DNA from 2 places in the Janthinobacterium sp. 35 genome. Region 2 is predicted to be linked to the other one. Evidence: predicted binding sites of a transcription regulator. Region 2 holds the regulator's gene; the other holds the start of a gene.

Region 1 (14,334 bases), 2.6 Mb from region 2:
GGGCCGCGCGACGGGGGCTGCCAGCACGGCATTTTCCAGCGCGCCCGCCACCTTGGCAGCAGCGCTGCTCAAGTCGTCTTCGAGCGGCCTGGAAATGGGGCGTTTCTATGTCGATCGTCCGGTGCTGAACCGCGACCCGCAATAGAAAAACAGATGTGGCTGCCGCACGCGGCAAGCCTGACTTACCCAGACGGCACCTCTCAGTTTGCCGTCTGTCAGGCGCTCTTAGGCAGCCATCAACTCGCGCAGTTCACGAATGCTGAAATCGCTGATTTCATGCATGCGGATGAGGATCGTGGCGCCAATCGGCAAGGTGTTGTGACGAATCTTGCTGATGACCGGTGGCGCCACTTCCAGCGCTCGCGACAGGGCGGCATCGTTTTTCAGTTGCAGCTTGTCGATGATTGCATCGAGCACGCGATTCGGGTTGTAGGTAGGCAAAGAGGTAATTTGTTTGAGAGACATGATCGAAAATCCGTACTTGTTGTATTAGGGCAAAAAGAAACAAAATGTCTCTTCTGCAATAATTCAGGGTAAACACACTAAAAAGCGCCATCACTTATGCGGCATTCAGGCCACAAACAATATAATACACGCTATTGTTGATTTTTGCGTAACTTAAAGCAAAATTGTGATAATTGAAGAGAATTGACGCACTTGGAATGTGCTAGAGGATAACTCAAATCGGGAAAATTTGCTGCACGTCATCAATTTTTACGATGAGCAACACCGCCGTGCATCAGCCAGGCTATGGCCATGAGGGTGCCCAGGCGGGCCATGTCGGCGGATAAATGCCAGCCTTGCGCGGCCAGGCCGGCCGGGGTGGCCGGAAGGCACATGCCGGGGAAGGCGTCCACGCGGCACCAGGCCAGTTGCCGGCGAATTTCATCGGGCGGCGGTGGCGGCTGCAGCGCACGTTCGCGACGCCGCATATAGGCGCGCACCTGCTCCTTGCTGGGGTGACTCGTAGCTCGCATGGATCGCTCCTGCTGACGGGAAACAACGTCACGCCAATTGTAGATGCCGAGCCCGCCACAACCAGCCAGGACGCGTGACGACATTGCTCAGCATATCGCCAGTTCGCCATGCTGCCCTTGCGTTGCATCAAATGGCCAGGCCCCGGCATTGCGCCGAAGCCCGCACTGCGCCATGCTCCGGCGGCCTGGCGGAGAATGGCTGGCGCTTATTTCTTTTGCTGGCGCACGCGCTGTTGCTGTTTTTCCTGCGTTTGCTGACGATTCTGCTTGCGCTCGAACAGGGTGACCGCATCCTTCTTGGCTTGCTCGGCGGTACGCATTTCCTCATGCGCATCGTGCGGAACAAAAAATTCGGCATCCTGCGCCGCCACGACCAGCTTGATGGCGGCCTCGTCGTCGAGGTCATACAGTTCCGTCAGGACGGTGGTGACCTCGTCCAGGTATTCTTCGTAAGTGAGGGTGGTCATGCTGTAGTCCTTAAGTGAATGGCGCGCCGCCGCAACGGCGCGCTGCGCACCGGTCCGGCAAAGTGCGCAGATAACCGGCCATTTTACCCGATGCCGGCCGTATCGGCAGACAGCGACTGCAAGGCATCGGCCACGCGCGCGTAGCGCAGGCGCACGCCCAGCTCGCGCTTGAGGCGCGTATTGTGCAGGCGGCGCGATTCGGACATGAACGACAACAGCATCGGCGTGACCACTTGCCGCAGCTCGGCACGCGGCAGGCGCGGCGGGCGCGGCAGGCCAAACGTATCGGCCACGGCATCGAAATATTCCGCCATCTTGAGTTCGCTATCATCGCTGGCGTGATACACGCGTCCCGGTTTGCCGCGCCACAAGGCCCGTTCGATGATGCGCGCCAAATCATCGGCATGGATATGGTTGGTGTACACATCATCGCCAGCGGCCAGGGCCGGCGTACCTTCGCGCAGGCGCTTCAGGGGCAGGCGGTCGGGCGCATAAATGCCGGGCACGCGCAGGATGGCCACGCTCGCGCCGCGGCGCGCGCCCCAGCCACGCAAAACCTGTTCCGCATCCACGCGCCGCTTCGCGCGCGCATTGCCCGGCGCCGTGGGGCGCGTCTCATCGACCCAGGCGCCGCCGCAATCGCCATACACGCCGCTGGTACTCACATACACCAGGCGTGCATGCTCGGGTAAAATGGCGACCAGATTGCGCGTGCGCCGGTCCAGCAAGCCCGACGACAGGGGCGGCGCCAGATGCACGATCGTCGACGCCAGTCCCGCCAGCCGTTTCAGGCTGGCGCGGTCGTCGAGGTTGGCCACGATGGGCACGGCGCCGGCTGCCCGCAGCTGCGCGCAACGCGCCGGCTGGCTGGTGACGGCAAAGACGCGAAAGCGCGCCGCTAGCTGCGGCAGCAGACGCAGGCCGACGTCGCCGCAGCCCACGATCAGCAAGCGCGGCAAGCCCACCGGCTTGCGCAAAGAGTGCATTAACATATTTTTCATCTCAAGGATTGTATGACTTTTCAAGTTACTGTTCAGCCCAGCGGCCACCAGTTCAGCTGCGAAGCGGACGAAACCGTGCTGGCGGCGGCGATACGCGCCGGCGTCGGCCTGCCGTATGGCTGTAAAAATGGCGCCTGCGGTTCCTGCAAGGGCAAAGTGGTTTCCGGCACCGTCCAGCACAAGGCGCACCAGCAGCGCGCCCTGACGCCGGAAGAGGAAGCGGCCGGCTTTTCCCTGTTCTGCTGCGCAACCACGGATGCCGACCTCGTCATCGAAGCGCGCGAAGTGGCGGGCAGCAGCGACTACCCGATCAAGAAAATGCCGTCGCGCGTGACCACCATCGACAAAGTCGCGCCCGACGTCGTCGTGCTGACCCTGCAATTGCCGGCCAGCGAGCGCCTGCACTACCGCGCCGGACAGTATATCGAAATCCTGTTGCGCGACAACAAGCGCCGCAGCTACAGCATGGCCAGCGCGCCCGCCGATGGCGGCCCCGTGACCCTGCACATCCGCCACCTGCCGGGCGGCCTGTTCACCGACCAGGTCTTTGGCACCATGAAGGAGCGCGACATCCTGCGCTTCGAAGGCCCGATGGGCACTTTCTTCCTGCGCGAAGACAGCGACAAGCCCGTCGTGCTGCTGGCCTCGGGCACGGGCTTTGCCCCCTTGAAAGCCATCGTCGAGCACATGATCAACGAGCAATCGCCGCGCCCGATCACCCTGTACTGGGGCGCACGCCGTCCGCACGACCTGTACATGGATGCGCTGTGCCGCCAGTGGGCCGCCGACTTGCCGCAGTTCACCTATGTGCCCGTCGTCTCGGAAGCCTTGCCGGAAGACGCGTGGGAAGGCCGCACGGGCTTCGTGCACCAGGCCGTCATCGCCGACTTGCCCGACATGGCCGCGTATCAGGTGTATGCCTGCGGCGCGCCCGTGATGGTCGATGCGGCCCACCGCGATTTCGTGCAATTGTGCCAGTTGCCAGCCGACGAGTTCTTCGCCGACGCCTTTACCACCGAAGCCGACCTGGCCAAGTAAGCCTCACCGTCCAGACAGCGGGGCGCGGCTGGTGCGGCGCCCGCTGCCACCACCGCTCTACCCCGCTGCTTCCCGGAATTTTCATGTCCCTCACGTCCGCCGGCAACGGCTTCAGTATCCTGCGTCACCGCAATTTCGCCTGTTACCTGTCCGCCCGCGTGCTGGGCACCGTGGCCGTGCAGATGCAAAGCGTGGCCATCGGCTGGCAGGTGTACCAGATCACGGGCAGCCTGTTCGACCTGGGCCTGATCGGCCTGGCGCAGTTCGCGCCCTTCCTCGTGCTGATCTTGCCGGCCGGCCACGTGGCCGACCGCTACAACCGCCGCAACATCATCGCCTGGTGCCTGGCGGCGCAGCTCGCCTGCGCGCTGGCCTTGCTGGCGTTTACGTTAAGCAGTATTTCCATCGTCTGGCCCGTGTTTGCCGTGCTGGTGCTGTTCGGCAGCGCGCGCGCCTTCATGATGCCGGCCACGCAAGCCGTGCTGGTGAACATGGTACCCACGCAACACTTCAGCCGCGCCGTCGCACTCAGCTCGTCGAGCTCGCACGTCGCCATCATCCTGGGACCCACCCTGGGCGGCTTGCTGTATTACTTCGGCCCCAAGGTGGTGTATTTGATCTCGTCCGCGCTGCTGGCGCTGTCCGTGCTGCTGATGCGCGCCACCACGCCGGCGCCGCAAGTGGTGCAGCGCGCTCCCGTCAGCTGGCACACCCTGCTCGAAGGCTTGCGCTTCGTCTGGTCGAAACCCATCGTCCTGGGCGCCATTTCGCTCGACCTGTTTGCCGTGCTGTTCGGCGGCGCCACGGCCCTGTTGCCGGCGCTCGCGCAAGACGTGCTGCATATCGGCCCCGGCGGCCTGGGTCTGCTGCGCACGGCACCGGGCGCCGGCGCCGCCCTGTGCTCGATCGCGCTGGCCATCTTCCCCATCACGCGCCGCGTGGGCGCGTGGATGTTCGGCGGCGTGGCCGTCTTCGGCCTGGGCACCCTGGTGCTGGGCAGCACCAGCTATTTCCCGCTGGCGCTGGCGGCGCTGTTCCTGATGGGCGCTGGTGACATGGTCAGCGTCTACATCCGCCACCTGCTGGTGCAGTTCGAGACGCCCGACGAGATCCGCGGCCGGGTCAGCGCCGTGAATGCCGTCTTCATCGGCGCCTCGAACGAACTGGGCGAATTCGAATCGGGCCTGACGGCCGGCTGGTTCGGCCTGGTGCGCGCCGTGCTCTTCGGCGGCGCCGCCACCCTGGCCGTGACGGGCGTGTGGGCCGTGCTGTTCCCCGTGCTGTCGCGCATGGACCGCTTCCCCCACCACGAAAAGGAAACGGCCGCCAGAACGGCCACCGCAAGCGCAAGCTAAGAGCTAAGATGCGCTATTACCACTGCGAACTCGCACCATGAAAATCACGCTTCCCTTGCACAGCTTCATCCGCAGCCGCCCCCACCTGAGCATGGCCACGGCCATCGGCGTGGCGGCCGGCCTGCTGCTGCCCTCGTCCTGGCAAGAGATGACGCGTTTGCTGACGGCGTGGAATGTCGCCGTCTGGTTCTACCTGGCGACGATGGCCTGGATGATGATGCGCGCCAACCATCACAAGGTGAAGGTGATGGCCGCGCGCCAGGATGAGCGGGCCACCACGGTCCTGTCGGCCCTGTCCGTCGCATCCGTGATGAGCCTGGTGGCCATCGTCTCGCAACTGTCTTCGATGAAAGACATGGCGCCGGACGAGCGCGCGCTGCACTACGGCTTGACGATCCTCACCCTGGTCGGCTCCTGGTTTCTCGTCGGCACCCTGTTCTGCTTTCATTATGCCCACCTGTATTACCAGGCCGACCCCGCGCTACGCCCCCTGAAGTTTCCCGACGACGAGCAAAACCCCGATTACTGGGATTTTCTGTATTTCGCCTTCACCATCGCCGTGGCCGTACAAACGTCGGATGTCTGCGTGCAGACGCGGCTGATGAGGCAGATCGTGCTGGGGCAATCCGTGCTGAGCTTTTTCTTCAACCTGGTCGTGCTGGGACTGTCGATCAATATCGCCGCCGGCCTCATCAATGGATAAAGCTGACTCGGCTTGAAAAGATTCCGCAAGGAAACTTGACCTGGCTGAAGGGTTAAGCTCATCTTAATCGTGCGCACCCTCTTGAAATACCAGAAAGAGGAGTAAGATAAGTTCCATGCACAGAGGTCATGTGCATGAGGCAGCAACCAGGCCGCAGCACGCCTGAGATGGGTTTTTTTTGAATTGACAGGAGTAAGCATATGCAAATCAATATTCATACCGACAGCACCATCGCCAACACCGCTGGACTGAACGAACATGTGCAATCCGTACTTGAAAGCGCACTGAACCGCTTCCGCGACAACCTGACCCGCATCGAAGTCCACATCAGCGACACGAATGGCCCGAAAGGCGGCGCTGACGATATCCGCTGCGTCATGGAAGCACGCGTTGCTGGCTATCAACCGATTGCCGTGACCGAACAGAACGCCACCGTGCATCAATCCGTTGCCGGCGCCACGGACAAACTGAAACGCGCCATCGATAGTGCCCTGGGCCGCCTGCAAGACAGCAAGCGCCACGCCACCGGCAAGAATGCCGTGATCGATACGGCTGAAGCGGAAGAAACCGCCGAGTAACTCCCCCACTGCAGCATTCTTCAGAGACCAAGGCAGCCGTTCAAGGCTGCCTTTGCACATCCGCCCCGCCTTTCGCGCGCGGCAACAAGAATGCCAAAACCGGCAGCATTCCAGCGCATGGACGCGAGAATGAAATAATTGTCGTATTTCCCACAGTAAGTGACATCAAGCAAGCCTTTGCCGTTACAGCCAAGGCCGCTTTACGCTATCATGAAGATACCGGTCCTCTGCTCGCGCGCACCGGCTTTTTGAAAGTATGATTGTGGAACAGATCGGCAATTTCGGCGCTTCAGGCTGCAACATCGGCGATTTACAGCTATTTAGCGATGCTGCGGACAGCCAGACTGCCGCCATGCTGGCGCCCTGCCCCGTCATGCGCCTCGAAGCGGGCGAAGCCATTGCCGACAGCCAGGGCACCAGCCTGTACATCGTCCTGCGCGGCTCGCTGGCCGTGGCGGCCGACACCCACACGGGCATGGATGACGGCACCGTCAGCAAGGTCTTGCCCGGCGAAAGCGTGGGCGAACAATCGGTGCTCGATGAAGCGAGCAACCTGGCCGCCATTTCCGCCCTGGAAGAAACCGATTTGCTGGTGATCGACGCGGCCGTCGTCTGGGAATTGATCGAACAATCGAACGGCCTGGCGCGCAACCTGCTGCGCTTGCTGTCCTTCCGCATCCGCGCCGCCAATGCCCTGCTGCGCCGGCGCCAGAAACTGGGCGAATTCTACCGCCAGTTGTCGATGGTCGACAGCCTGACAGGCCTGTACAACCGCGCCTGGCTGACCGATTTACTGCCGAACATGATCATCACCGCCCACGCCAGCGGTTCGCCACTGTCGCTGGTGATGATAGACCTCGACCATTTCAAGCGTTTCAACGACACCCACGGCCACCAGGCGGGCGACCAGGCGCTGCGCATCGCCGCGCAAGTGCTGGGTGCTGCCCTGCGGCCGACGGATTTTGCCGTGCGCTATGGTGGCGAGGAAATGATGGTGATTTTGCCCGATACCAACGAACACGTGGCCCTGCGGGTCGCCGAGCGCCTGTGCGAGCGCATGCAGCACGCCGTCATCTTCGCCGACATGCGCAGCGCGCTGCCGCACATCACGGGTTCCTTCGGCGTGGCCAGCCTGGCGGCCGAACAGGACGATGAAGCGCTGATCGCCGCCGCCGACGCGGCGCTGTACCGCGCGAAGGCTAACGGCCGCAACCGGGTCATGCTGTAGCTCAGGCGGCCTTGCTGTCGGCCGGCTTGGCCGCGTCATCCTTCTTGCTGCTGTGCGCGGCGATGAAATCCGCATAGCCCTTCTGCACCAGCTCGTACGTCTTGTCGATATTGCCGGCGATATCGCCATTCAGTACTTTCAAGCCGTCCAGGATGTCGCGCGCTTCCTTGAAGCCTTTTTCCATGCCGCCGCTGATGGTGTCCATGAACTTGGTCAGGGCCGCATCGTCGTCCATGCCGGGATTCTGTTTTTTGAACGCGTCAAAAAAACCCGTCGACAGCGACACGATGCGGCTCGCCGTCGCTTCGGCGCTATTGTCTTGCGAGGCGGCGTTCTGGATCGCATCGTCGCCGTACTGAGCCTTCAGCGCTTCATTGATATTCGTGATGGCCGTCTTGTACAGCAGCGCCAGCGGCTCGTTTTCCGAACCGATCGAGACATTCAGCGATGCCTGCATGATGGACGCGTTCAACTGCAGCTTGCTGCGCTCGTTCACGCTCATTTCAGTGTTGACGCCATCCTTTTTCTGGACTTTATCGTCCTTGCCGGCAACGCCCGTACTGACGGAAGTCACGGAAGGGGTGGAATTGCCGCTTGCGGCGATGGGAATTGACACGATAGACCTCCTTGAACGGGCAATATATGCCACCATGCGGGAAACGCCATGATGATCATCCTCTCATGTAGTATCGGCAGGTTTTCAGAAAACTGTAGCAGCGACGCTTTGAGCGGCCCAGATAACCAATTCAGCAACGATATCAATGACTACCCAGACTTTCCTTTGGCACGACTACGAAACCTTTGGCGCCCAGCCGCGCCGCGACCGCCCGGCCCAGTTCGCCGCCATCCGCACGGATGCCGAACTCAACGAGATCGGCGAGCCGATCATGCTGTATTGCCAGCCTGCCAATGATTTCCTGCCCGATCCGCAAGCGTGCCTGATCACGGGCATCACGCCGCAGCAATGCTTGCAGTTGGGCGTGCCCGAGCACCAGTTCGCCGCCACCATCGAAGCGGCCTTTTCGGAACCGGGCACCATCGGCGTGGGCTACAACACCATCCGTTTCGACGATGAAGTCACGCGTTTCCTGTTCTGGCGCAACCTGATCGACCCGTATGCGCGCGAATGGAAAAACCATTGCGGCCGCTGGGACATCCTCGACGTGGTGCGCATGACGCACGCGCTGCGCCCTGAAGGAATGCAATGGCCGAAGCGCGACGATGGCCAGACCAGTTTTAAACTGGAACACCTGAGCAAGGCCAATGGCCTGCTGCACGAAGCGGCGCACGATGCGCTGTCCGACGTGCGCGCCACCATCGCCCTGGCCCGCCTGATCCGCGAAAAGCAGCCGAAACTGTTCGAATTCTGCCTGGCCCTGCACAAGAAGGACAGGGTCGCCAGCGAAATGGGCATGCACCTGGCCGCCACCGAGCGCCAGCCTTTCCTGCACGTGTCCGGCATGTTCCCCGCCGAACGGGGCTGCCTGGGCGTCGTCTGGCCGCTGGCCACGCACCCGAGCAATAAAAATGAAATCCTCGTCTGGGATTGCGCCTACGATCCGCGCGAACTGTTCAGCCTGGACGCCGACACGATACGCACGCGTTTGTTTACGCGCAAGGAAGCCATGCCGGAAGGCATGACGCGCCTGCCCGTGAAAAGCGTACATTTGAACAAATCGCCCATGCTGGTCGGCAATTTAAAGACCCTGTCGCCGGCCATGGCCGCGCAATGGGGCATCGACGTGGATGCGGCGAAGGTCAACGCGCAGCTGGCCGCGACGGCGCCGAACATGGATGCCATCTGGGCCGAAGTGTTCCAGCGCCCGGGCGCGAACGTGGCGCTGGACGTGGATGAAGATTTGTACAATGGTTTCGTCAGCAACGACGATCGCCGCCTGCTCGAATCCTTGCGCCGCGACACGCCGGCCAGGCTGGCCACGGCCCGCCCCTCGTTTGCCGACGAGCGCTTGCAGGAATTGCTGTTCCGCTACCGCGCCCGCAATTTCCCGCAAACCCTGAGCGAAGCGGAAAGCCTGCGCTGGGAGCAACACCGCGCCGCCCGCCTGTTCGACGGCGACGGCGGCGCCCGCACCATCGAGATGCTGTTTACGGAAATCGACGTGCTGTCGGAATCGGTGGATGAGCGGGGAGAAGAAATTCTCGGTGAACTGTACGATTACGCGGAGATGGTCGCGCCCATGCGCGACTGAAGGACCACGCCGGGTAGGTCGGATTAGAGGGGCAAAGCCCCGCGTAATCCGACAACATTGTTGACGTTATTGGTGTTGTCGGATTACGCGGCTACGCCGCTAATCCGACCTACGCCGCTAATCCGACCTACGCTGCGCGGTGTTGATTGATCGCATCGCGCGTCTCAATCGCCACGCGGCGCGCCGCGTCGGCGAAATCTTCGCCCGCTTGCGGCGTGGCGTAGATGATGGCGCGCGACGAGCTGATCATCATGCCCATGCCGTTCGCCGTCTGGCCCGCGCCGACGCTCGCGGCGATGTCTCCACCCTGGGCGCCGATGCCGGGCACCAGCAGCGGCATGTCGCCGACGATGGCGCGCACTTGCGCCAATTCTTCAGGGAAAGTGGCGCCGACGACGAGTGCGCACTGGCCATTCTTGTTCCACTTCTCGGCCACCAGGCGCGCCACGCGCTGGTACAACGGCACCCCGTCCGTGTCGAGAAATTGCAGGTCCGAGCCGCCCGGGTTCGAGGTGCGGCACAGGATGATCACGCCGCGGTCTTGCCACGCCAGGTAGGGATCGAGCGAATCCTCGCCCATGTAGGGGTTCACGGTGACGGCGTCGGCGCCATAGCGCTCGAACGCTTCGCGCGCGTATTGCGTGGCTGTCGCGCCGATGTCGCCGCGTTTCGCGTCGAGGATCAGGGGGATGTGCGGGTAATTCTCGCGCACGTAGCGGCAGATGTCTTCCAGCTGCTTTTCCGCGCCCAGCGCGCCGAAATACGCGATCTGCGGCTTGAAGGCGCAGGCCAGGTCGGCCGTGGCGTCGATGATGCGCGTGCAAAAGGTGGTGATTCCATCGGGCAGATCGCGCAGGTCGGCCGGCAGTTTCGCCAGGTCGGGATCGAGTCCCACGCACAGCAGGGAATTATTGGCCGTCCATGCGGCGGATAATTTATTGATGAAATTCACGGCACACCTTCTCTATATTCAGTTGCAAACCCCGTATTGTAACGCGGCGCGGTCCTGTCAAGTCAGCCGGTGGCGGCGGCCGGCGCTGATTAAACCGACATCGCGGGCCGTTTCAGGTATATTTGCCGCATCCCTTTTACTCTGCACGGAACCCATCATGCAAATCACCAAACAATTCACCCAATGGCTGCGTCTGACGCTGAGCATCACCGTCCTGGCCGGCATCCTGACGGGCTGCGGCTACAACGACTTCCAGAGCAAGGATGAAGCCACCAAGGCCGCCTGGGGCGAAGTGGTCAACCAGTACCAGCGCCGCGCCGATCTGATCCCCAACCTGGTCAATACCGTCAAGGGCTATGCCACGCACGAGCGCGAAACGCTGGAAGCGGTGACCAAGGCGCGCGCCGCCGCCACCAGTTTCCAGATCACGCCCGAAGTGCTGAACGACCCGGCCGCGTTCGAGAAATTCCAGCAAGTGCAGGGCCAGCTGTCGTCGGCCCTGTCGCGCCTGATGGTAGTGTCCGAGAAATACCCGGACCTGAAGGCCGATACCAGCTTTCGCGACTTGCAGTCGCAGCTGGAAGGCACGGAAAACCGCATCACCGTGGCGCGCCAGCGTTACATCGTCGCCGTCCAGGATTACAACGTGCATGCGCGCAGCTTCCCGAACAACCTGACGGCCATGATCTTCGGCTACAAGGTCAAGCCATCGTTCACGGTGGAAAATGAAAAAGCCATCTCGACCGCACCGACCGTCAACTTTGGCAAATAAGATGAAAGCCTGGTCCTACCTCGCGGCGCTGGCGACGGCGCTGCTGCTGTGGACGATGGCGCCGGCCGGCGCACAGGGCTTGCAGCCCGTGCCGCCGCTGGTGGCGCGCGTGACGGACAACGCCGGCATGCTCGATGCGAAGCAAAAAGCGGCGCTGGAAGGCGTGCTGGCCGATTACGAAGCCAAGACGGGCAGCCAGATCGCCGTGCTGCTGGTCAAGAGCACGGAACCGGAAGCCATCGAGCAACACAGCATCCGCGTGACGGATGCCTGGAAGCTGGGCCGCAAGGGCGTCGATGACGGCGTGCTGCTGATGGTGGCGAAAGACAACCCATCCTCGCTGCGCCGCCTGCGCATCGAAGCGGGCCGCGGCGTGCAGGGCGTGCTGACGGATGCGCAGTCGAAACGCATCCTGCAAGACGTGATCGCCCCGCATTTCAAGCAAAACGACTATTACGGCGGCCTGGTCGCCGGCGTGGGGTCGATTGCCACCTTGCTGAACCAGGAGCAATTTCCCGCTCCCGCCCAGCAAAAGGCGCCGGCCACCGTGGAAGCGGGCGGCCTGACCTTCTGGCTGCCGCTGCTGTTCTTCGGCTTTCTCGTCGTGCTGACCGTGTTCCGTTCGCGCGGCGGGCCTAACAGGCTGCAGCGCGGCAGCAACTGGTCCAGCGGCGCCACGGGTGTCGTGCTGGGCAGCATTTTGAGCCAGGCGCTGAACAACCGCGGTGGCGGCGGAGGCTTCGGCGGCGGCGGTGGTTTTGGCGGTGGCGGTGGTTTCGGTGGTGGCGGCGGCGGTTTTGACGGCGGCGGCGCCTCGGGAGATTGGTAATGACGAAACAACTGACATTCGGACAACGCTGCGGACGCGCTTTAAAACATTTGCGCGGCACGCCCGCGACGGCGCGCCAGGCGTTTCCAGAACGCACCCTGAAAGCCATCGAGACGACGATTGCCGGCGGTGAAGCGATGCACCAGGCGGAAGTGCGCCTGATCGTCGAGGCGGCCCTGACGCCTGGCATGGCGTACCAGGGCGTGAGCAACCGCGAGCGGGCGCGCGAACTGTTCGCCCAGTATGGCGTGTGGGATACGGAAGATAACGTCGGCGTGCTGATCTATATCAACCTGGCCGAACATCAGGTCGATATCGTCGCCGACCGCAACGTGGGCCGCCGCGTCACGCCGGAACAGTGGCAAGGCGTATGCCGCACCATGACCCGGGGTTTCAAGGACGGCAATTACCACGACAGTACGCTCGATGCCTTGCAGCAGCTGAATGGTTTGCTGCAAAGCCACTTCCCCGCCGATGGCACGCGCGGCAACCAGTTGCCGAACGAACCCATCCTCCTCTGATTCCTTCCCGCCGAGGCGATTACATGAAACTAGTCAATAAAACCGCCATCGTCACGGGCGCCACGCAAGGCATCGGCCTGGCCTGCGCCACCCGCCTGATCGCCGAAGGGGCGCAGGTGATGCTGGTCGACATCAAGGAAGAAGGCGCGCACGCGGCCGCCGCCCTCGGCCCGCAGGCGCGCTTCTTTTGCGCCGACGTCAGCCAGAAGGCGGACGTGGACGCCATGCTGAAGGAAACGCTGGCCCAGTTCGGCCACATCGATATCCTCGTCAACAATGCGGGCGTGACGCACGCGGCCAATTTCCTCGATGTCTGCGAAGACGATTTCGACCGGGTCATGCGCATCAACCTGAAATCGATGTTTCTGTGCGGCCAGGCCGTGGCGCGCGAGATGGTCAAGCGCAACAGCGGCTGCATCATCAATATGTCCAGCGTGAATGCGGAACTGGCGATCCCGAACCAGGTGCCGTACGTGGTGTCGAAAGGCGCCATCAACCAGCTGACCAAGGTCATGGCCTTGAATCTTGCCTCGCATGGCGTGCGCGTGAACGGCATCGGGCCGGGCACCATCCTGACGGAACTGGCCAAACAGGCGGTGCTGTCGAGCCCCGAGGCGCGCCACACGATCCTGTCGCGCACCCCATTGGGCCGCTGCGGCGAACCGGAAGAAGTGGCCGGTATCGCCGCCTTCCTGGCCAGCGACGACGCCACCTACATGACGGGCCAGACCATCTATGTCGATGGCGGACGCATGGCGCTCAACTACACGGTGCCCGTGAAAGAGTGAAACAAGCGAGTTATATCAAAAAATAATAATGCATATCCAAAAAGATCATTAGACACATATCGTGCGACGCAGCATAATGCACCTGTCTCCACTATTCTCCTCCAAGAAAATAGTTTTAAGCCCGCTTTCACCAGCGGGCTTTTTTTTTGCTGTCACTCCTGAAACATGGTCATTCTTGCCACGATGCCCAATCTTCCCGGTCATTCTGCCTGCCGAAAAAAAATGTTGCGGCGTGTCATCAGCCCGTCATGTTCGCCCCCTATACTTGCTTCATCTGCTGTACAGGCAACCGATATGCCTGACTACAGACAGGTGTGCCGCGATGGCACACCACTCCCCTTTCATGACCGTGGCGGGCGCAGGCAAGGCGCGCGACATGGTGAGCACCGAGCAACTCTCAACTCTTGACCCATTTCATTTGGGTTTTTGGCCCGCGTCCCCGCGGGCCTTTTTTTTTGCCTGTCCATTAAGCTCTTGCGCAAAAACATGGTGACCCGCCACGCGCATGATATTGTGACTGCCTTTCCACCGTCCTGACGCACCATGCCTGCACCCTTGCCCGAACTCTGTTTTGCCGACCGCCACGCACGCCTGCGCTACCGCACGGCCCTGGTGTTGTATGCCCTGGTGATTTTGATCGGTGACATACCGGGCATACGCGCGGACGTGGGCCAATATGCGTCGGGCGGCGTGCTGCATTCCGTCGGCTATGGCGTGCTGGCCCTGATCCTGTTCAGCGGCACCGGCGGCGGCATGGCGCGCCGCGCGCTGCTATCGGTACTGATGGTGGCGGCCATGGGTGCGCTGGACGAGTTCATCCAGAGTTTCCTGCCTTACCGCCGTGGCGCCGTGAGCGACTGGGTGGTCGATATCACGGCCGCGGCGGCGGTCTGCCTGCCGCTGTGTTTCCTCTGG
Region 2 (14,334 bases):
CCCTTGATCTGCGAGTTGAGGAACGTCACGGCCGCCTCGTAGCGGATGGCGTTGTCGGCAAAGGCGTTGCGTTCAAGATCCATGTCCACCGTATTGCCGTCGACGGCGCCCTGGGCCGGCGCGCGGTACAGCAGCGGCGTGCCGTCGGCCAGGGTCTCGACCTTGCCGCCACCGGTTGCGCCCGCTGCTGCTGCCACGCCCTTGCCCGGCAGATGCTGCGGCGCCGTGCCCCTCAGGGCTGGCGGCACGCCATCCTTGCGCGCCATCGCCCCCTTCAGCGCGGAGGCGAAATCGACATCGCGCGCCTTGTAGTTGGGCGTATCGGCATTCGCGATATTCGAGGCGAGCAATTCCTGGCGCGTCGAGCGCAGGCTCAGCGCCGTCTCGTTGAAGCGCATGTAATCGTCGAGTTTCCCTATCATGTCAGGCTCCGGAAAGATCTGCCACTGGCGCCCGAGATGGCGGAAGGATGGCGGTATAGTGATGACAGGAAACATAGTACGGTGCCCACCGGCAAGACCATCGCCGGATCAGACCGTACTTTTACCCCTTAATCGGCGCTTCGATCAGGGCTGCGCGCACTATCATGGCAATATTCCAGAGGCCTATCACCATGAAAACACCGCTTGCACTCCTTCTCGCTCTTGCCGCCCTGCCACTGCTGGCGCAGGCGCAAAACGCCGGCCGGCAGACCCCGGAAGCGCTGCGCAACAGCGTGGAACAATTCCTGCAGGTACAAAGCAACGGCTTGCCAGGCAAGGTGACGATCAGCGTCGGCGCCGTCGATCCGCGCCTGAACCTGACCGCCTGCCCCGCGCCGCAAGCGTTCATGGCGCCAGGCGCGCGCGCCTGGGGCAAGACCACCGTGGGCGTGCGCTGCACGGCACCTTCCAACTGGACCATCTATTTGCAAGCCAACGTGGCCGTCGTGGGCGACTACGTGGCCAGCGCCGTGCCGCTGGCACAAGGGCAAGCCATCGACGCCAGCCAGCTGGTGACGATGCAGGGTGACCTGGCGGCATTGCCCGCAGGCATCGCCACCGACATGGCCCAGGTAGTGGGCGCCAGCACGAATATTTCATTGCCACCAGGCACGCCGATGCGCCTCGACACCCTGCGCCGCAAGCCGGTGGTCATGCAAGGCCAGCTGGTGCGCGTCGTTTCCAGTGGCAACGGCTTCCAGGTGGCATCAGAAGGACGCGCCATCGGCAGCGCCGGCGATGGCCAGACGGTGCAGGTACGCACGCAGAGCGGCCAGCAGATCAGCGGCGTGGCGCGCGCGGGTGGCATGGTGGAGGTCGCCTTTTAACGCGAATAGATAGCGATATTGTAGTCTGGCGCACTAAAGTTCCTGGATAAGATGCCGATAAGATGTCATATCCCGGAGTTTTTTGACTTCGACCAGACGAGGATCACGCTGTGAAAATTACCGATAACACCATTAAAAGCAATCCCGGCCTGCCGGTGGCGCCCGCGAATACCTCCGGCGCCCGGAATGCCGAGAAAGCCCAGGCAACACCGACGACGTCGGACAATGTACGCCTGTCGCCACAAGGACAGGCATTAGCGGCCAGTGCAACTGCCGGCAGCGGCGCCGTGTTCGACACGAAAAAAGTCGAACGCATCAAACTGGCGATCGCCGACGGCCAGTTCCAGGTCAACTCTGAAAAAGTGGCGGACGGTCTCCTCGACACAGTCAAGGACTTGCTGCACTCACGAAATAGATAGGTTCCCTCATGCAATCAGTGACTCCGTTTTCCAGCCTGCGCGACGAGCAACAGCTCATGACCACATTGCTGGCATTGATGAAAGAAGAACAGCGGCATCTGGTTGCGGCTGACATCGATGCAATCACGGAGCTCACGGTGCGCAAGACGGCACTCGTCGGACAATTGAGCCAGTTGGCGGCGCAACGCCACCAGGCGCTGGCGGCAGCCGGTTTCACGGCCGCCGAAGCGGGCATGGAAGACTGGCTGGCCGGCGCCAGCGAAGCCGAAGCGGCGCCCCTGTGGAACGCCCTGCTCGACACCACGCGCGAAGCGAAAGAACAGAACCGGCTCAACAGCATGCTGGTCAACAAGCACATGCTGCACACGCAAGGCGCCCTGAACGCCATGCGCCCCACGGCCCAGAGCGGCAATTTCTACGGCCCCAGCGGCCAACCGATGACCAACACGGCCAGCCGGCGCGTCGTCATCGGTTAATTCTCCCTCGTTACCAGCACCCCGGCAAGGCGCAGCCGCCTTGCCAGCTCAACCGTGCACGGGACGCCCCGTGTGCTGGCGAAATTTCGCCGCGATGGCTTGCCCCTTCGCTGCGGCGGCGGCCTGCTGCGCCGGGGTCAGCTCATCCCGCAGCCAGTGCCAGTATTCATCCTGATACGGATTGGTGACGCCGGGCGCGAGGATGTCGTCGTAGACGAGGCGCAGGGCCAGCAGGTAGCCATACGCTTGCGGCGCATCTTTCTGCACCACCTCGCCATCGCGCAGGTAGGCCATCATCAGGGTAGCCACGCTGGAGAGCTCGGCTTCATCCGCCTGCGCCGTCAGCTGGGCGATGGCTTGCCGCTTCCATGCCTGCACCAGCGGATCGTCGGGACGGTTGCGCAGCGCGCTGCGGTCGCCGAACGGCCCTTCCGACAGGAACAGGGTGGCCGCGCCCGGCACGCCCGCCTTGGCGGCAGCGGCCAGGTAGCCGAGGCGGTCCTCGCGCTGGCGCTGCGTCAGGCCCGCGCACAGCTGCTGCTGGGCGGCTTTTTCTGCCGCCGTCATCTCGCGTCCCAGCTCGAATTCCAGCCCCGGCAAGCGGCTCTCGCGCTGGAAGACGATGCAGTCGTCGAGCAGGTTGTAGGCCGCATACGCATCTTCCGCCCTGCCGCTGGCGGCCAGGCGTTCGAGCCGCTGCGCCAGGGAAACGACAACGGGCGCTTCAGCCGCAGGGACGGAAGCATCGATATGCAAATACGATTCCAGGCTGCGCCCCGCTGGTGCACTGGCGGCAGCGATCGCCACAGATTGCGGCGCGCCGCCGTCGGGTGCGGACCAGTACGCCAGCGCCAGTGCTGCCGCAATGGCAGCGGCGATGGCGATACTGGTGAATTTGACGTTCATGGTGAGGATGCGCGTGGATGGGAAGCGCACGTTACCACAGGCGCACGGCAGCGGGCCGCACGCCTCGGCACGCTCAACCGCCGGCTTTTTTCGCCTGGTGCCCCAGCTTGGCCAGCGCGGCCACGATGGTGTCCACGTGGTCGCCCTGCACCTCGATCACGCCATCCTTGACGGTACCGCCCGAGCCGCACTGCGTGCGCAGCTGCTTGCCCAGCAGGGCCAGCGCGATGGCGTCCAGCGCCAGGCCTTTTACCACGCTGACGCTCTTGCCGCCGCGACCCTTGGTCTGGCGCGACACGCGTACCACGCCATCGCCAGCCGGCGCCGCCTTGGCTTGTGCCTTGCACGCGCATTGCGCCAGCGGCTGGCGGCAGGCGGGACACATGCGGCCCGTTTCGGTGGAATACACGAGACCGCCCAGGGAACTGCTTTTCATGATGGAGAGATAAAAAGGGAGAAGGTGCGATTGTACCAAGCGCCGGGGTTCAGTTGGCGGGAGCCGGAGCAGGTGCGACGGGCGGCGTCGGCACTTCCGTCACCGTCTCGGGGATGCCCGACAAAATCGTCACGGCGACCCTGCGGTTGCGCGCGCGCCCTTCCGGCGTTTCGTTCGGCGCCACGGGGATGTTGTCGGCGTGGCCCACGGCCGTCAGGCGCGACGCTTGCACGCCGCTGGCGATGAACAGGCGCACCACGGCGCTGGCGCGCGCGGCCGATAATTCCCAGTTCGAGGCAAAGGTCGAATTGCTGATCGGCTGCACGTCCGTATGCCCTTCCACCTGCACCGCGTGGGGGTCGTCCTTGAGCAGCACGGCCACGGCGCGCAGCGCCTGGTCCGACTCCATCGTCAGCCCTGCGGCGCCCGGGTCGAACAGCACGCTGGCATTGATTTCCACGCTCACGCCGCGGCTCGTCTGCGTCACCCGCACCTTGCCTTCCTTGACCAGCGGCGCCAGGGTGGACGTCAGGTCCTGCGCCAGGCGCGTCATGTGTTCGCGCTCGCGGCGGATGGCTTCCGTGCGGCGTTTCAGGGCGGGGTTCGGCAGCGCAATGGCTTGCGGCGCTTCCATGATGATGGGCGGCGCGCCCTTTTCCAGGCTGAAGGCCTGGCCGATGGCATTCTGGAAGACGCGGTATTTGCCTTCGTTGACTTGCGAAATCGCATACATGACGACGAAAAAGGCGAACAGCAAGGTGATGAAGTCGGCGTACGAGATCAGCCAGCGGTCCTGGTTATCCGGTTCCTCGTCATACTTCCTGCGCGCGCGCCGCATCATGCTCAGTGCTCGTGCAGCAGGCTGGCCACGCGCTCTTCGATGATGCGCGTGTGGTCGCCCGTGGCGATGTCGTACAGCACGGCGGCCGTGATTTCATACTGCAGCACGCGGCGCGAGACGATGGCCTTGAGCTTGTTCGCCACCGGCAGGAACAGCAGATTGGCCAGGCCGACGCCATAAATGGTCGAGACAAACGCCACGGCAATGCCGCTACCCAATTTGCTCGGGTCGGTGAGGTTTTCCATCACGTGGATCAGGCCCAGCACGGCGCCCAGGATGCCGATGGTGGGCGAATAGCCGGCCGCCGATTCCCACACCTTGACGGCCTGGCGTTCGGCCATTTCATAGGCGGAGATTTCCACGTCGAGCAGCTGGCGCAGCTTGTCGGGCGCGATGCCATCGACGATCATGCGCAAGCCCTTGGCATTGAAGCGGTCGGCCGTGTTTTCCATCAGGCGTTCGAGCGCCAGCGGGCCGTCGCGGCGCGCCGTCAAGCTCCATTGCCCGATGTCGCGCGCCAGCGCGGCACGCGTGTCGGCTGGCGGCAGGAAGACCCAGCGCAGCATTTCCAGGCCGCGCACGAAAGTGCGCAGCCGCGTTTGCAGCAGCACGGCGCCGAAGGTACCAATGACCACGATGGCAAAGGCGGCCGGCTGCAGCAGGGAGGCCATCTTACCGCCTTCCAGTGCCTGGCCGACCAAGAGGCCGGCCAGCGCCAGCGCCAGCCCGATTACGCTGGACCAGTCCACGCCAGCTCCCTCAAGGTTGCGCGCAGGCGCGCGACGGCCTGGGTATGCAGCTGCGAGACGCGCGATTCGGATACACCCATCACCGCGCCGATCTCCTTCAGGTTCAGCTCTTCTTCGTAGTACAGGCCCATGAGCATTTTCTCGCGTGGCGGCAGCGCGTCGATGGCATCGATCACGGATTGCCGGAAATCGGTATCGAGCAGGGACCGCAAGGGGTCGCTGTCCTCGTCCACGCAATGGCGGTCGAGAAAGCTGTCATTGCCGTCCGGGTCATGAAAGTCTTCGTAGTACAGCAACTGGTGGCCGCCGCCGTCGCCCAGCATTTCCTGGTAATCGACGAGCGACATTTTCAGCAATTTCGCCACTTCCGACTCCGTCGGCGGGTGTCCGAGGCGCTGCTGCAAGATGCTCATCGCCTCTTCGATCTTGCGCATGTTCTGGCGCATGCTGCGCGGCAGCCAGTCGCTGGTGCGCAATTCGTCGAGCATGGCGCCGCGGATACGCAGCACGGCATACGTCTCGAACTGCGCGCCATGCGTCTCTTCATAGCGGCTGATGGCGTCGAGCAGGCCGATCATGCCCGCCTGGATCAGGTCATCGACCTCGACCGAAGGCGGCAATTTCGCCTTCATATGGTGCGCCAGACGCTTCACCAGCGGAATGTGCTCCGTCAGCAAATAGTCCTTGTTCGATTTCCCTTTGACCGTGTACATAGGCTGCTTATTGTTTTAACTGCTATCGTGTGCTGATGATGGATTCAGACGCTGAACTGGTGCGGGCTCCCCGTCTGGTACAAGGTGCCACCGAGCACCGGCGCCGCCGAACGGGCCAGCCGCTCGGCCAGTCCGCGAAACGCCACCGAGGCTCCCGCCAGCGGAAAGGCATCGACCACGCTGCGGCCCAGACGCGCCGCGCGGTGCAGATACTCATCGGCAGGCACCGATCCCATCGAGGTCAGTTTCACGGCCAGGTAGCGGCTCGCCGCCTGCGCCATATTATCGTATACCACTTTTGCCTCGGATTCGGAAGCGCCGGTGACGAGAATGCCGAACGGACGGCGTCCCAGCTCCTGGCTCAGGCGCTTGATCAGGCAGTACGCCGCCTTGATCGAGGTGGCGCTGGTCGACACTTGCACCACGATATCGGACGAGGCCATCAGCGGCACGGGGAAGCAATCGCCCGCGTCGGCGACGACGCCGTCGACCAACACGATGCCGCTCTGGCGCGCCAGCACCTCGAAGGTCTTGCCCAGGCGGCGCAGTTCTTCCGCACCCGCATAGTCCATGCTGTCCATCAGGTGGTTGCGCGCGCCCAGGCTGGCCACGCCGAAGCCTTGCGGCACCTGGTGGATGACCTGGTTCAGGGCGCACTGCTGGCGCGCCACGTCGCGCAGGCTGGCGCCGTGCGCCAGTCCCAGGCGCGCGGCGACGCCGTCGCTGCCGCCGCTGGCGTCGAGCAGCAGCACGTCATTGCCGCCGTAGACCAGCGAAGCGCCCAGGTTGACCAGCATGGCGCCCTTGTCGTCCTGCGGCGTGGCCGATAAAAATGTCATCACGCGCGGCTGCGGACCAGCCAGCATGCGGCGCAAGCCTTCGGCCTGGTCGAAATCGAAATTAGCCAAGGCGCACCCCGCGCGCTTCATTGTTGCGGGCGGCCGCTTGCGCCATCAGGAGCGGCAGTTCGGCATCGGAAAACTGCGTCGCCGCCGCATCGCGCTTGAGCTTGAAGGCGCGGTCGATCAGGTAGCCGCGGTCGGCCAGGTACAGGTCTTCCGGCACGCGCTGGCCATTCGACACATAAAACAGATTGAGTTTCTGGCGGATCACCACGTCGAGCACATTGCCGATCGAGGCCGCTTCATCGAGCTTGGTCATGATGCAGCCGGCCAGGCCGCTGCCCTGGTAGGCGCGCACCACTTCGTTCAAGGTTTCCTGCGTCGCCGTGGAGTTCAGGCACAGCAAACGTTTCACGTCGGCGCCCGCGCCCGACAGCATGGCCACCTGCTCCGTCACCATCTGGTCGCGCTGGCTCACGCCCACCGTATCGATCAGCACCGTGTGCTTGTTCTTCAATTCTTTCAGGGCGATGCGCAAGTCCGCTTCATCCTTCACCGAATGCACCATCACGCCGAGGATCTTGCCGTAGATGCGCAACTGTTCGTGCGCGCCGATACGATAGGCGTCCGTGGTAATCAGGGCCAGCTTTTCCGGGCCGTGGCGCATCACGCAGCGGGCCGCCAGCTTGGCCGTGCTGGTGGTCTTGCCGACACCGGTCGGGCCGACCAGCGCAAACACGCCGCCCTGCTCCAGCATGGCGTCTTCATTGGCGACGGTATTCAGGTTACGGCTGAGGACGGTCTTGATCCAGCGCATGCTTTGCGCGCCATCGAGGCCGGCGGGCAGCTTATCGATCAGGTAGCGCGCCAGGCTGGCCGAGAAACCGGCGGCCAGCATTTCGCGCAGCACCACGGCTTTTTGCGGCTCGCGCTGCTGCGTCGAGCCCCACGAGATTTCCGCCAGCTGGGTTTCCATCATGCCGCGCATGGCGCGGATTTCATTCATCATGCCGCTCATCTCGGCGGCGGCGTTCTCTTTGACGTGCGCCAGCGCGCTGGCCATCATCTGCTGCATGCGGGCCATGTCCACTGGCTCGCCGGCTGCCTGGCGCGGTGCGGCAGGACGTGGCGCAGCCGGGCGCTGGGCCGGGGCGGCCGGACGCTGCGGCGTGGCGAACTGGGTCTGCAACTGGGGACGGGGCTGGGACATTTCGGACGCGGCCGGCGGCGACGCCAGCGAAGCGGCATCGTCATTGGCCAGCGCGAGGATTTCCACCACGCCATCGGCCTGGCGGTTCGACAGGATCACGGCATCGGGGCCCAGCGCTTCGCGCACCTTGCGCAGCGCATCGCGCGACGAGGCACCCGTAAATTTCTTCACATTCATGACCGGCCTCCCAAGGCGGGGGGGGCGCAATATAGGCTGAACTGTGTGACCATCGTCGACTCCTGTTGCTTGGGTGCTGTCTTCCACATGGACACAGATCACCCGGACAGTTTCCATTATTAGCGATGCTTGGAGGAAATGATCGAAGGAACAGGACGGGAAAGTACCCGTTATTCAATTTGCCAGCAGGAAATTGATGAAAAAATAAGCAAAAAGGTGACAGGGATTGTCATCAGGTGATCAACATCCCCCATTCAAAACCCCAAGGCGGCAACTGGGGTCGAACCCTGAGGGTTCGACCCCGGCCCTTCGCTTAGGGTTTGCGGTCTTAGCAAAGCCGACTATTGCGCCCCCACCAGCGCCGTGACGCGGATGGTCTTGGTTTCCGGCACTTCCGCATGCGACAGTACCTTCAGCTGCGGCAAGGCGCGGCGCAGGAAGCGCGACAGCAAGGCGCGCAGCGGCGCCGGCACCAGCAGCACCGGCGTCAGGCCCAGCGCCTCCTGCTGCTGCGCGGCCAGGCCTGCCTGGTGGGCGATGGTATCGGCCAGGCCCGGCTCGATGCCGGCGCCGTCGCCGCCGTTGCCCATCGCTTGCATCAGCAGGCGCTCCAGGCGGCTGTCGAGGGTCATCACGGACAATTCGGCCGCACCGGGGAACAGTTGCTGCACGATGGCGCGACCGAGGGAGACGCGCACCAGCGCCGTCAGCTCGTTCGGGTCTTGCGTATTGACCGTATGCTCGGCCAGGGTTTCGATGATGCTGCGCATGTCGCGGATGTGCACGCCCTCGGCCAGCAGGTTCTGCAGCACTTTTTGCAGGGTCGACAGCGACAGCATCTTCGGCACCAGGTCTTCCACCAGGCGCGGCGCATCCTTGCCCAGGTGATCGAGCAGCGACTGCACTTCCGCGCGGCCCAGCAGTTCGGAAGCGTGCGAGGTGATCAGGTGGTTCAAGTGCGTGGCCACCACGGTGCCCGCATCGACGACCGTGTAGCCCATCGATTGCGCCTGGTCGCGCAAGCTGGCGTCGATCCAGGTGGCGGGCAAGCCGAACGCGGGGTCGCTGGTGGCCACGCCCGGCAAGGTGCCGCTGGCCATGCCGGGATTAATCGCCAGGAACTGCCCGTTGAACGCTTCGCCCACGCCCACTTCCACGCCCTTGAGGGTGATGCGGTAGGCGGACGGTTTGAGCTCCAGGTTGTCGCGGATATGCACGGGTGGCGCCAGGAAACCCACTTCCTGGGCAAATTTCTTGCGGATGCCCTTGATGCGCTTGAGTAATTCGCCGCCCTGCGTCTTGTCGACCAGGGGGATCAGGCGGTAGCCCACTTCCAGGCCCAGGGTATCGACGGGCATGATGTCTTGCCAGCTGGCTTCTTCCTGCTCGGGCGCCACGGTGGCCGGCGGCACGTCGGCCGGCCTCTCGGCCGCTTCTTTTTCCTGCGTGCGCTTCTTGCTGATCAGATAGGCGGAGCCGGCCAGCGCGGAGGCCAGCAGCAGGAAGACCATGTTCGGCATGCCCGGAATCAGGCCCATGCCGCCGATGATGCCGGCGGTGATATACAGTACTTGCGGTTTCGCAAACAATTGACCGACCAGCTGGGTGCCGATGTCCTGGTCGCTGGCCACGCGCGAGACGACGATACCGGCCGCCGTGGAAATGATCAGCGAAGGAATCTGCGCCACCAGGCCGTCACCGATGGCCAGCAGGGTGTAGTTCTTGAGTGCATCGGCAAAGCCCATGTCATGCTGCAACAAGCCCACCAGCAAGCCGCCGACGATATTGATGACGGTAACCATGATGCCGGCGATGGCGTCGCCGCGCACGTATTTGCTGGCACCGTCCATGGCGCCATAGAATTCCGCTTCCTGCGCCACTTCCGTGCGGCGGCGGCGCGCTTCGTCTTCGCCGATCAGGCCGGCGTTCAGGTCGGCATCGATGGCCATCTGTTTACCAGGCATGGCGTCCAGCGCGAAGCGGGCGCCCACCTCGGCGATACGGCCCGCACCCTTGGTCACGACGGTAAAGTTGATGATGGTCAAGATGATAAACACCACGATACCGACCGTGTAGTTGCCGCCGATCAGGAAGTGGCCGAACGCCTCGATCACTTTACCGGCCGCGTCCGCGCCCGTATGGCCTTCCGTCAGCACCACGCGCGTGGACGCCACGTTCAGCGACAGGCGCAGCATGGTCGACACCAGCAAAATGGTCGGGAAGGCCATGAAGTCGAGCGGCTTGACCGTGTACAGCGCCGTCAGCAGCACGATGATGGACAGCGCGATATTGAAACTGAAAAAGATGTCGAGGATGAAGGCCGGCAGCGGCAGCACCATCATCGCCAGCAGCATGATGATGATGACCGGCGCGGCGATGCCCTTGCTGGCGTTGCTGCTCATACCGCTGAGCCAGGCTGGCAATCTCAGGCCGTTCATGGTGTACTTCCTTTATTCTTGTCTGCCGCGTCGGCTGCGGCCTTGATCTGCGATGCGGGGTCGAGCGGATCGAGCTCGGGCGGCACGTCGAGTTTCTTCGGCTTGTCGGGACGCTGGCCATGGCCGCTGCCGTAGCTGCGCAGCTGGAACACGTAGGCCAGCACTTCGGCCACGGCGCCATACAAGGCCTCGGGGATCTCGTCGCCGATGTCCGTGTGCTGGTACAGCGCACGCGCCAGGGCCGGCGCTTCGAGGATGGCGACCTTGTGTTCGCCGGCCAGTTCGCGGATCTTCGCCGCCACCTCGTCGATGCCCTTGGCCACCACCTGCGGCGCGCCGCGCGAATTCTCGCCATACTTCAAGGCCACCGCGTAATGGGTAGGATTGGTCACCACCACGTCGGCCGTCGGCACGTCGGCCATCATGCGGCGGCGCGACATTTCATGCTGCATCTGGCGTATCTTCGCCTTGATCTGCGGATTGCCGTCCGACTCCTTCGCCTCTTGCTTGACTTCCTGCAAGGACATTTTCATCTTGTTAGCGTAGTGCCACATCTGGTACGGGCCGTCGATGGCGGCGATCAGGCCCAGCGCGCCGACGATCAGCAAAAAGGCCGTGATCAGCAGGCTGATCAGATGGGCCGAACCGGCGCGCAAGGATTCGACCGACAGGCCCAGCACGGCGTCTTTCTGGTGCTGCATCACCATCCAGGCGACGACGCCGACGACGAGCGTCTTGGCGATGGCCTTGAGCAATTCCACCAGCGCATTCTTCGAAAACATATTGCCCAGGCCGCGAATCGGGTTGAGCTTGCCAAAATTGGGGGTGAACGCCTTGGAACTGAACAGCCAGCCACCCACCAGCACGGGCGAGGCCAGCGCGACGAGCATGATGGCTGCGGCGTACGGCAGGCAAGTCAGCAAGACGGAGCCCACGTCGTAGCCGATGCGCAACATCATCGCGTCGGGATTGAGGATTTGCTCGCGGTCCAGGGTCAGGCCGGAGACCATGACGGCCGTCAGCCGGCGCACGATGGCGTCGCCGGCAAACCACAGGCAGCAGCCGGACGCCATCAACACCGTAAACGTGGCCACTTCACGCGATCGCGGAACGTCGCCTTCCTCACGCGCCTGCTCGAGGCGCTTCGGTGACGCGGCTTCGGTCTTTTCTGCGTCGCTGTCTTCCGACATCAATCAACTCCGGTGAAGTCCTGCAGCCTGGTTAGGCGCAATACGGACTGGGCATGACGCATTATCGGTTTAATTAGCGCAACGCCATCAAGGGAAAAGGAGGGCGAATCCCCTGCTTTTCCTTTGCTCTCCAGAAACCTTAGCGGGACTTCCTGGCCTCTGCCTGCTTGACGGTCTGCTCGATGGCGCCAAACAGCGACTTGCCGTCATCGCCCAGCATTTCCAGTCGAACAACATCACCGAACAGCAAATAGGGCGTACTGGCGACGCCATCGGCGATCATCTCCTGGTTACGTCGCTCAACGATGCTGGAAAAACCCTTTTTAATCTCTTTGTTGGCGACGCCGCCCGCGCTGACCACGCTGCCGGCGCGCGCGTTGCGCGTCCGGCACAGATGCGCAAGCAATTGCGGGTAATTGAAGGCCATGTCGGCGCCCGCGTGGGGCTGGCCCGTCAATTTGCCGTTCAGGCTGCAGCGCAAGGCGTAATGCACCTTGCCGCCGCGCCAGGCGTCGCCCAGCTCGTCGGGCGTGATGGCCACCGGCGAGCAGGCCATGGCCGGCTTCGCTTGCAGGTAGCCGTAGCCGCTGGCCTGCTCCTCGGGCGCCAGGTTGCGCAAGCTGATGTCGTTGACCAGCATCAACAGCTTGATGTTCAGGTGCGCCTGGTCCGGCGTCGAGCCCATGGCCACGTCGTCCGTGATGGCGGCGATGCCCGCCTCGTAATCGATGCCCCACTGTTCGTGCGCCAGAGTGATGTCGTCGTGGGCGCCGAGGAAATCGTCGCTGGCGCCCTGGTACAGGCGCGGCGCCTCGCGCAGATTGGCGGGCGCGTCTACGCCCGCCGCCTTGCAGGCCCGCTCGATCTGCTGCAGGTACGAGGCGCCGGCCACGCGCAAGCTACTGCGCGGCAAGGGCGCCATGCAGTTGGCAGGGTCGAAGTCGAAGGCGCGGTGACCGCGGCCGCTATTGATGGTCTGGTACAGCAAATCGAGCTGGGGCGCGATGAAACTCCAGTCGTCGAGCGCCTTTTGCAAGGTCGAGGCGATGCCATCGGCCAGGTGGGCCGTTTTCAGGTCGCGCGAGACGACAGCCAGCTGGCCGTCGCGCGTGCCGTCTTTCAAAGTTGCTAATTTCATGTACGGGAAACTTCGTCAAATGCGGGCAATTAGGGACCAAAGACGCCAAAAAGCCGGGACATTCCCGGCTTTGGCGGTCAGGAGGGATTTATGCCAGCAGCGCGATCTGCTCGGGAGTCAGATAGCACCACTCGCCTTCGGCGATGCCCAGCGATTCCAGCGTCAGGCTGCCGATGGCGGAACGGTGCAGCGCGCTGCAATGGTTGCCGGCGGCGGCCAGCATGCGCTTGACCTGGTGGTATTTGCCTTGTTCGAGCACGATTTCCAGCTGATGCTCTCCCCGTTTGATGCAGACGAGGGCCGCCAGCGCGGCCGGTTCATCGTGCAATTGCACGCCTGCCAAGAGCTGCGCCACCAGTTCATCGGTCACGGGCTCTTGCGTGGTAGCCTGGTAAATCTTGGGAACGTGACGCTTCGGCGACGATTGTGCATGGATAAAGGGGCCATCGTCGGACATCAGCAGCATGCCGGTCGTATCGTGGTCGAGCCGGCCGACGGGCTGGACTTCGCGCCAGGTGAACTGTTCCGGCAGCAGGGTCAGCACGCCAGGGTGATGGCTGGGCTTGCGCGAGCATTCGAAGTTGGCGGGCTTGTTCAGCGCCAGGTACAGGTGCGCGCGGTATACCCACTCTTCTTCAAACACGTGCAGCACCAGGCCTTCGGTCTCGACGGTGGTGCGGTAAGTGGTCTGGGTGACGCCATCGATGACGACATCGCCATCTTCGATGAGGGAACGACAATATTTACGGGTGCCAAAACCCTGCGATTGCAGGATGCGGTCTAGGGATAATTTACTCATGGGCGTGACTTTACCAGAAGCGGCTGACAGCGGGAAGCGGCGCCGCGCGGGGCCTGCGCGTGGCGGTGGAGCGCGCGCCAGCCTTGCGCTGACATAGATAAGGCAAAGCACAAGGTGAGATTTCGATATAAATGGCCCAATCCTTTGAGATATATCAAGCGCTCGGAATATCGCATTGATAGACTGAAACTTCGTTAGGAATCCGCCTAATGTACTTTAGGAATTGTGGCAGTCGCCACCCCTCATAAGGACATCGTATGAAGCATACCGATACCGTCACCTTACAAGGCAGCATCGCCGACATGCGCCAGCGCATCGCCGCGGAACAGGCGGCCATGCACAAGGTCAGACTCGGCGTGGCGCGCTGGCGCAACACCCCTGCGCCGCAGGATGCGGACGCGCCACCATCGCCAGCGAGCCAGACGCACTGGCATGCCGAGGCGCAATGCCAGTTCATGTGCTGGCTGGAACTGGGCGGTTTTGCGCATGCGGATGCGGCAACCGACAACGTGAGCGCATCCGCCATGGCCGATACGCCGTCCGACATCAGCGCCAGCAGCGCCAACTCCGGCAGCAACACAGCAGCGGCACCGCTCCCCCTGCCCGCGCACTGTAACGGCTGCGCCGCCTGAGCGCGCCGCCATCAGACCCGCCATGCCCTGCCCCCGCATGCCTGTCTTGCCAGCCAGAC

What was found. Region 2 encodes FliA, which starts transcription of late flagellar genes. Its sites were predicted from a motif close to CTAAAGTTTNNNNNNNNNNNGCCGNTA; they were not measured.
Region 1: a site for FliA is predicted at 8,035-8,061, ahead of CLU93_RS06045 (DUF5610 domain-containing protein). Genes of this name have one in related genera too.

The regions. Positions count from the first base shown of each region.
Region 1 covers NZ_PEFN01000001.1:1,322,560-1,336,893, forward strand. Annotated here, with positions in the region: gene CLU93_RS05995 (glycine-rich domain-containing protein) at 1-145, shown strand, start outside; gene CLU93_RS06000 (hypothetical protein) at 226-465, opposite strand; gene CLU93_RS06005 (hypothetical protein) at 708-977, opposite strand; gene CLU93_RS06010 (hypothetical protein) at 1,184-1,444, opposite strand; gene CLU93_RS06015 (SDR family oxidoreductase) at 1,528-2,445, opposite strand; gene CLU93_RS06020 (CDP-6-deoxy-delta-3,4-glucoseen reductase) at 2,458-3,483, shown strand; gene CLU93_RS06025 (MFS transporter) at 3,567-4,838, shown strand; gene CLU93_RS06030 (DUF1345 domain-containing protein) at 4,876-5,541, shown strand; gene CLU93_RS06035 (HPF/RaiA family ribosome-associated protein) at 5,742-6,119, shown strand; gene CLU93_RS06040 (GGDEF domain-containing protein) at 6,382-7,347, shown strand; gene CLU93_RS06045 (DUF5610 domain-containing protein) at 7,349-7,963, opposite strand; gene sbcB (exodeoxyribonuclease I) at 8,109-9,557, shown strand; gene pyrF (orotidine-5'-phosphate decarboxylase) at 9,685-10,509, opposite strand; gene CLU93_RS06060 (LemA family protein) at 10,667-11,281, shown strand; gene CLU93_RS06065 (TPM domain-containing protein) at 11,283-12,110, shown strand; gene CLU93_RS06070 (TPM domain-containing protein) at 12,110-12,631, shown strand; gene CLU93_RS06075 (SDR family NAD(P)-dependent oxidoreductase) at 12,655-13,419, shown strand; gene CLU93_RS06080 (VanZ family protein) at 13,963-14,334, shown strand, end outside.
Region 2 covers NZ_PEFN01000001.1:3,925,057-3,939,390, reverse strand. Annotated here, with positions in the region: gene flgB (flagellar basal body rod protein FlgB) at 1-422, opposite strand, end outside; gene flgA (flagellar basal body P-ring formation chaperone FlgA) at 614-1,309, shown strand; gene flgM (flagellar biosynthesis anti-sigma factor FlgM) at 1,420-1,728, shown strand; gene CLU93_RS17515 (flagella synthesis protein FlgN) at 1,737-2,204, shown strand; gene CLU93_RS17510 (hypothetical protein) at 2,253-3,110, opposite strand; gene CLU93_RS17505 (translation initiation factor Sui1) at 3,184-3,546, opposite strand; gene motD (flagellar motor protein MotD) at 3,596-4,384, opposite strand; gene CLU93_RS17495 (flagellar motor protein) at 4,390-5,136, opposite strand; gene CLU93_RS17490 (RNA polymerase sigma factor FliA) at 5,118-5,849, opposite strand; gene CLU93_RS17485 (MinD/ParA family ATP-binding protein) at 5,894-6,757, opposite strand; gene flhF (flagellar biosynthesis protein FlhF) at 6,750-8,078, opposite strand; gene flhA (flagellar biosynthesis protein FlhA) at 8,420-10,516, opposite strand; gene flhB (flagellar biosynthesis protein FlhB) at 10,513-11,706, opposite strand; gene CLU93_RS17465 (fumarylacetoacetate hydrolase family protein) at 11,846-12,844, opposite strand; gene CLU93_RS17460 (pseudouridine synthase) at 12,933-13,643, opposite strand; gene CLU93_RS17455 (hypothetical protein) at 13,901-14,275, shown strand.